Regions from separate parts of the Mycobacterium botniense genome, predicted to be linked through region 1. Evidence: riboswitches for the same ligand, from Rfam matches in the RefSeq annotation. Region 1 holds a riboswitch; each other region holds the start of a gene.

Region 1 (2,267 bases):
CCGCGGAGTCAGAAGTGAGTTTCCCATATTTCATATCGCCCGAGCAGTTGATGCGCGAACGCGGCGAGCTCGCGCGCAAGGGCATCGCGCGGGCCCGCAGCGTGGTGGTGCTGGCATATGCCGACGGCGTGTTGTTCGTTGCCGAGAATCCGTCGCGGTCCCTGCAGAAGATCAGCGAGCTCTATGACCGGGTGGGTTTCGCGGCTGCCGGCAAGTTCAACGAATTCGACAACCTGCGCCGCGGTGGCATCCAGTTCGCCGACACCCGCGGCTACGCCTACGACCGCCGGGACGTCACCGGCCGGCAGCTGGCCAACGTCTACGCGCAGACACTGGGCACCATCTTCACCGAGCAGGCCAAACCCTACGAGGTCGAGTTGTGCGTGGCCGAGGTCGCGCACTACGGCGAGAGCAAGCCGCCTGAGCTGTACCGGATCACCTACGACGGGTCGATCAACGACGAGCCGCATTTCGTGGTGATGGGCGGCACGACCGAGCCGATCGCCGACGCACTCAAAGAGTCCTACACGGAGAACGCCGGCCTCGCCGACGCAGTCGGCATCGCGGTGAACGCCTTGCGGACCGACGCCAACGGCGCAGAGCCCCGGCCGCTGGGAGTGGACACCCTGGAAGTCGCCGTCCTGGACCAGAATCGCCCGCGGCGGGCGTTTCGGCGGATCACCGGTCCCGCGCTGGAATCGCTGCTGCCCGCCGCGCAGGGTTCTCAGGCGAGCCGCCCGAAGTCGTCCGGGTAGCTCGCCGCCCACGGCGAGTTGTGCAGACACCGCACATGCACAACTGCGGCGGTGTCGGCCGTGTTCGCGACCATGTTGCCCAGCGGTGGAATCGGTGCTACCTTGCGGGAGCACCTCGTTAGGCGAGGCTTCTGGACGAACACAGGCCACTGATCTGACGACGTCGAGAGACGCCCAAGATCAGGACAGATCTCCCCGGCTTAAGGGGTGATCCCAAGTGGCTTTCCCAGGTGTTGCTGGGGATACGTCGACCAGTGCCGAAGCTCAACCTGTGAGGGCAATGCCGCCGCTCGACCGCGTCAGCGGGATCCCTCTGTGTGCGCGATTTGACCGACATCGAGTACGGAAGGCAGGTGTTCCCATGACCAGCATGATCGACGCGCCCGTCGTCAGCTCGACCCAGGGTGTGCGCCTGACTCCGTATGAGGCGATGACGCAAGATTTGCTGTTTATCCGCGCAGAGCTGGATCGGGCTGGTATCCCGTTCTTGCTTATTCGCGGTGCGGAAGGACGCCCGGCGCTGGTGGTTGACATCGCCTTGCGCGCCCGGGTTGCCGACGTCTTGATGGCGGCGTGCCTGGAGGCACCGCTGCGCGCCAAGATCCTCGACGGAACCGGGCGCCGCTCGGTGTATCTGGGTGACGGGCTGCTCTCGGTGGACCCCGACCCGAGGCTGCTGCGGGTGTTCCGGCGGCGCGAATGCCCCCGCTCGGGTATGCGTTACGGTGCGTCTGCCGGAGTGGAGCTGCAGTTTTGGGTGTTCGACGGAGAACAGGCCATCTGCCCGATCGAAAACTCGCTGACCCGCAAAACCTTAATGCTCAGCGAGATCGAGTACACCACCGTCGAGCTGCACGGCCGCACGTGGCCGACGATCGCGGGGATGTTCGCCCCGCATGCCGATGACATCACCTTCGACATCGACATGGTGTTCTCCTGGGTGGACGGCAACGACCCGGAGTTCCGTGCCCGCCGCGCGGCAGCGATGGCGAATTACCCGCTCGGCGAGGGTGACGATTCCGATGCACGCATCCGTCATGTCGACGAACTCAAATACGCCCTGCGGTCGGTGCACGCCTTCGCGCCATGGGTGCGACGGATTTTCATCGCCACCGACTCGCGGGTCCCGCACTGGCTTGCCCCGCACCCCAAAGTCACGATTGTGCGCGCCGAGGAGCACTTCACCGACGTGTCGGTGCTGCCGGTGTACAACAGCCACGCAGTGGAAACGCAACTGCACCACATTCCCGGTCTCGCAGAACATTTCCTGTACTCCAACGACGACATGTTTTTTGGCCGGCCGGTGTCGCCGACGATGTTCTTCTCCCCGGGTGGAGTCACCAAGTTCATCGAAGCCGGTGTGCGCATCGGGCTCGGCGCCAACCACGCCGAGCGCAGCGGCTACGAGAACGCGGCACGGGTGAACCGGCAGCTACTGTGGCAGAGGTTTGGGAAAATCATCACCCGTCACCTCGAGCACACCGCTGTCCCGCTGCGTAAAAGCGTGCTCAG
Region 2 (2,267 bases), on a different contig from region 1:
GACACCTCCGCCTGCTCCTGCGCCCATAACGCTGTGCACGTAATCGGTGGCCGCGTAGATCGCAATCCAGTCAAATGCGTGAAACGCTGACAGGAAGCCCTCTGGGTTGAAAAACCCACCGGAGAAAGCGGACGAGAGTGTTTCTGAGTTGAGGAAGGCGCCTAATGACGATCCGGTTCGGCCGCTGAGCATATTCAGCAGGCCGGACAAACCTGAGGCCGACGAGGCGTTCGCCGGATCGATGACGTTCAGCGAATTCAACGCTGAACTTAGCGCCGAGGGGGTGGCGAGTGTGTGCAGCGTGGTGGGCAGGGTGGTGATGAGTTGGGACAGGGTGGTTTGGCTGGCGGCGGCCGCGGCGGCGTGTGCGGTTGCAGCGGTTTGGGCGCCCGGCCCGACGGGGGTGGTGGTGGCCGGGGGCGCGGTCAGCGGGTCGAGAGCCGCTGCGGCGGCGCAGTGACCGGCGTAGCTGTACATGGCGGTGGCGTCGCGGGCCCACATATGACTGTAGTGGGCTTCGGTGGCCGCGATGGCCGGGGTGTTTTGGCCCAGCACGTTGGTGGCCACCAGCGCCGCCAGCTGCGCCCGGTTGGCAGCGATCACCGCTGGTGGCACGGTGGCCGCATACGCGGTCTGATAGGCGTTGGCGGCGGCGGCGGCACTGCTGGCCGCCCGGGCGGCACGGTCGGAGCTGGCGTGCAGCCACGCCACGTAGGGGGCCGCTGCGCTGGCCATCTCCGCCGCTGCCGGTCCTTTCCACGCGTCACTTGTCAGCTTGGATAGCACTGCGGCGCAGCCGCTTGCGGCCGCGTCGAGTTCCTGGGCCAAGCTGGCCCACGCGTTTGCGGCAGCGATCAACGCAGACGAGCCCGCACCGGCATACATCAAGCCGGAATTGATCTCTGGAGGCAGCGCCCCGAAATCCCACACACCGATCACCACCTCACCCCCCGGCGACAACAGTGTTGGCGGCTTCGGTGAGCGCATACGATCCAGCACTGTCCCTCAAGGTAGCGACGAACGCGTCGAGAACCTGCTCAGCCTGAACGCTGAGCATCCGATATAGCTGGCCGTAGGCGGCGAACTCGAGCGCCGTCAAAACCGAAACCTGGTCGGCGGCGGGCGGCACCACACCAGTGATCGGTGCCCAAGTAGCCTCGTTCATCGTAGCTACCGCCGACCCGATCCGTGCCAAGTCGCCCGCCGCACCTGCGAGCGTTTCCGGTTGTGTCACAACAAAAGCCATCGAACTTCTCCTTATCAGTGCAGCAGTTAACCTCCGCGCCGGTGGCGTCCGAGGTCGGTGATAAAGCCACGCCTACAGCTTCGGCATCGTCTGCCCAGAGGTGGGTGATGCAGTGCGAACCATCGCCGGCAACACCCGCGAACAGCTTCGGCACAGCGGCGGCAACGACATCACAACCTCCCGTAACGATGCGACCAGAACTCGAGAACTGCAGAATCCTAGGTTCGGAATCGACACGCGCGCATAGCAAAACAAAGCGTGCCCGTGAACGCTCGGTCAGTGCAGTCTGATTCAGCTAAAGAGGACTAAACCGAGGACTGATCTGAGCAAAACGGTCACCGAACTCGGATAGGGACTATCACTAGGACTCATCTCGCTCTCACCTCCTCACGGCCAGGGCACAAGGGATGCCGATACGTCGCACAAAAGGGTCGGGCCACCTGACGATCAACCGCGGCGACACCCCACTCGTCCGGGTTTCGGCACTGCACGGCGTATCCGATCAATCTTCGGAAGCCACTTGGGCTCAACCCTTAGGCCGGGAGGAGCTGTCCTGACCCGTCTCTCGACGTTCGGGGTCAGTGGCCTGTGTCCGGTGCAGAAGCCTCACCTAGCGAGGTGCACGCGTGGTAATACTGGCACGACCACTCGGACTGGTCAAGCTAACGTGATGTGCCTCAACACTTTTGAGTGAGCGATAGGGAAGCCTTACCTATATGCAAGGTAGGGTTGGCATGACTGGAGATGGCACGTGCCCGACAAGCTACCCAGCCGATATCGCGCGGTGTCGAAGGCGTCAGTCGGCCCCGTGCGTGTTAGGGCCTGTTCCGTCTTAGGGCTCATCGCGAACCGGCTGAGGGAGGAGATACCGATGAGCGCGAACGCGGCCGCTCTCGAAGTCGCCTTTGCCGCGGTGTCTCCCCAGTTGTGGTATGGCTCAAGTGCTCCCTGGTAGGACAATTCGGTATGTGCACTAGATATATTGCAGCACAATAGATTTGATGTGATAGGCCGGCTTCGA
Region 3 (2,267 bases), 250 kb from region 1:
AAGTCGCTACACCACCGGCGTCGTTATCACCGGTCATGACGATCAGTCCCGGACCAGCGACGACCAGTAGTGTTCGCAGCTGCTGCCGGCGGTTGCCTGTTGGGGCAGTGGTGTCGCGTGCGATGCGGCCGAAAGCACCGATAATGTCGCCGAGATGCGCTGAGTTCGGCGCCGCCGACCCGGGTGCTTTTGGTACGAGTCCAGGTGTGACGTGCTGCCCGCTGTGACGCGTGCCGCCGCGGACTGCCGCTGCGTCACCGACGGCGACGGCAACGCGTGGTTCAGCGGAGATTTCGGTCATCACGATCTTCGCAATCTGTACGACAGTCGTGGGTGGTATGGCAGACGGTCAACCGCGCGCTGATCCGCGAGTGTCCGCGAGCGAGAAACGCCGCCCCGACTGTGGGGCGAATCCCTTAACTTGCCGCGTGTTCCGGGTGCGCTACCACACGCCGCTGCCGGCGAGACGCCTGGATGGGGAGCCGGCGGACACTGCGAGCGGCATCTTGGCTCCATGGTTGGCCCACTGCTGCACCATCAACCTGGGGTTCAGTGAAATGCATTGCATGCCAAGGATTTTTAGATACTTGTGCTCCTTGGGGCAGCTTTTTACCGATGCGGCTGCGGTAGTAGGACCATGGCTGCCGCTGCTCAGGCGGGGTGCCCACCATCTGGTCGAGCAGGTTGGTCGCATGCAGGGCTAAGGCGACGTGATGCTGAGCACGGCCTAAATCGCTGAACGCCCGGAACACGTCATCCTGGCCAGCGCGGGGGACCGTTGTCCCCGAGAGTAGTTCTAGTGCGCCGAACAGTGCGGCGCGGATGTCTCCGCACGCCCGGTGAATCTGGCGCTCGGGATTGGGTGGAGCCATCAGTTATCCCCCTGATATGCCTGTCTACCAACAAAGGATGCGGTCGTCTGTGTTGATGAGCCCGACCGGCTAACACGCAGGATCGCGAACTCGCCAGCGCTATGCGGGCGTGCCACATTGCCCCGCATACTGATAGCACGCAGGATTAGCGAGTCAGCGTCCGGAAAGCCTTACGCGGCAGAACGAATGCCGCTACGGGTTCGGGACGAAACGGATTCCGGATACGCCCATGGACTATCGCTCGGACTCATTCGCCCTCACCTCCTCGCGGCCAGGACACACGCGGGCGTCACTACAGTACACGCACGGAAGGGGATCGAGCGCCCGGCACTGACGGAGCCGAGCACGCACCCCTTTCGTCGGAGCTTTGGCACTGCACGGCGTATCCGGATCGGATCCGGAAGCCACTTGGGCTCAACCCTTGTGCCGGGAAGAGCTGTCCTGACCCGGGGCGTCTCTCGACGTTCGGGGTCAGTGGCCTGTATCCACGCAGACGCCTCACCTACCGAGGTGCTTGCCGTTTTATCGTGGCACCGAGACGGGCTACTCGTCAACGTTTCAGCGAAACTTCCACCAGGCCGTCCGATCGGCACGCTCGGGTCCTGCGCCCCAGAGCAGGCTGGGCCGGCAATCGGATGCCAGATCCACTCCACGTGCGATTTCCCGGTTGGCGGGCCAAGCCGGCTGTCAGCAACGACTCTGCTGCCGTGTGCTTTTGGCGCGACGCGAATCTGCGTGAGCAGCCGGGTCCGCCACTGAGCTGCGATGAGCTCTGCACCCGCCGACATCAAGGCTGTGCACCCCGGTAAGCCAGTTCTGCGTTGTATCCGCGCTGTCGGGTTGACTCCGGCTGGCCTTAGTGCCACCATTGCCGATGCATGCACCTCGCTAGGTGAGGCGTCTGCACGGATACAGGCCACTGACCCCTAACGTCGAGAGACGCCCCGGGTCAGGACAGCTCTTCCCGGCACAAGGGTTGAGCCCAAGTGGCTTCCGGATCCGATCCGGATACGCCGTGCAGTGCCAAAGCTCTGACGAGTGGGGTACCTCATCCGGCTGATCCGCCGGTTGGACCTTGCCCCGTTGTGCAACCTGAGTCCATCCGCGTGTGTCCTGGCCGCGAGGAAGTGAGAGCGAAATGAGTTCCAGTGATCCTCCTTATCGGGGTTCGGTAGCCGTTTCGTTCGAGCCCGAGCCTGGCAACATATCCGTTTTCTGAATCGGCTCGCGTCGCTTCAGATCGTTAATTTCAGTCCACGCTTTGTGGGCTCGCCGAATTTTGTCCTGCCCTGAAAACCGTGAGGCGGTTTCCGCGGATTGCATTGTCTTTTGAATTTGAAAGGGACGCCCGATGTCTTTCGTGACCACACAACCCGAAATGCTGGCCGCGGCAGC

The links. Region 1 has a riboswitch for magnesium ahead of G6N08_RS16620 (stealth family protein). Riboswitches for the same ligand answer to the same signal wherever they lie in the genome.
Region 2: linked by a shared signal. The riboswitch ahead of G6N08_RS05640 (PE family protein) and the one ahead of G6N08_RS16620 (stealth family protein) in region 1 are both predicted to bind magnesium.
Region 3: linked by a shared signal. The riboswitch ahead of G6N08_RS15475 (hypothetical protein) and the one ahead of G6N08_RS16620 (stealth family protein) in region 1 are both predicted to bind magnesium.

Annotation. Positions count from the first base shown of each region.
Region 1 covers NZ_BLKW01000004.1:1,432,402-1,434,668, reverse strand. The annotation lists gene prcB (proteasome subunit beta) at 1-18, shown strand, start outside; gene prcA (proteasome subunit alpha) at 15-755, shown strand; M-box (ykoK) riboswitch at 863-1,038, shown strand; gene G6N08_RS16620 (stealth family protein) at 1,117-2,267, shown strand, end outside.
Region 2 covers NZ_BLKW01000002.1:1,194,574-1,196,840, reverse strand. The annotation lists gene G6N08_RS05645 (PPE family protein) at 1-987, opposite strand, end outside; gene G6N08_RS05640 (PE family protein) at 944-1,246, opposite strand; M-box (ykoK) riboswitch at 1,703-1,871, opposite strand.
Region 3 covers NZ_BLKW01000004.1:1,187,225-1,189,491, forward strand. The annotation lists gene G6N08_RS15470 (NRAMP family divalent metal transporter) at 1-301, opposite strand, end outside; gene G6N08_RS15475 (hypothetical protein) at 417-872, opposite strand; M-box (ykoK) riboswitch at 1,217-1,389, opposite strand; M-box (ykoK) riboswitch at 1,750-1,922, shown strand; gene G6N08_RS15480 (PE family protein) at 2,224-2,267, shown strand, end outside.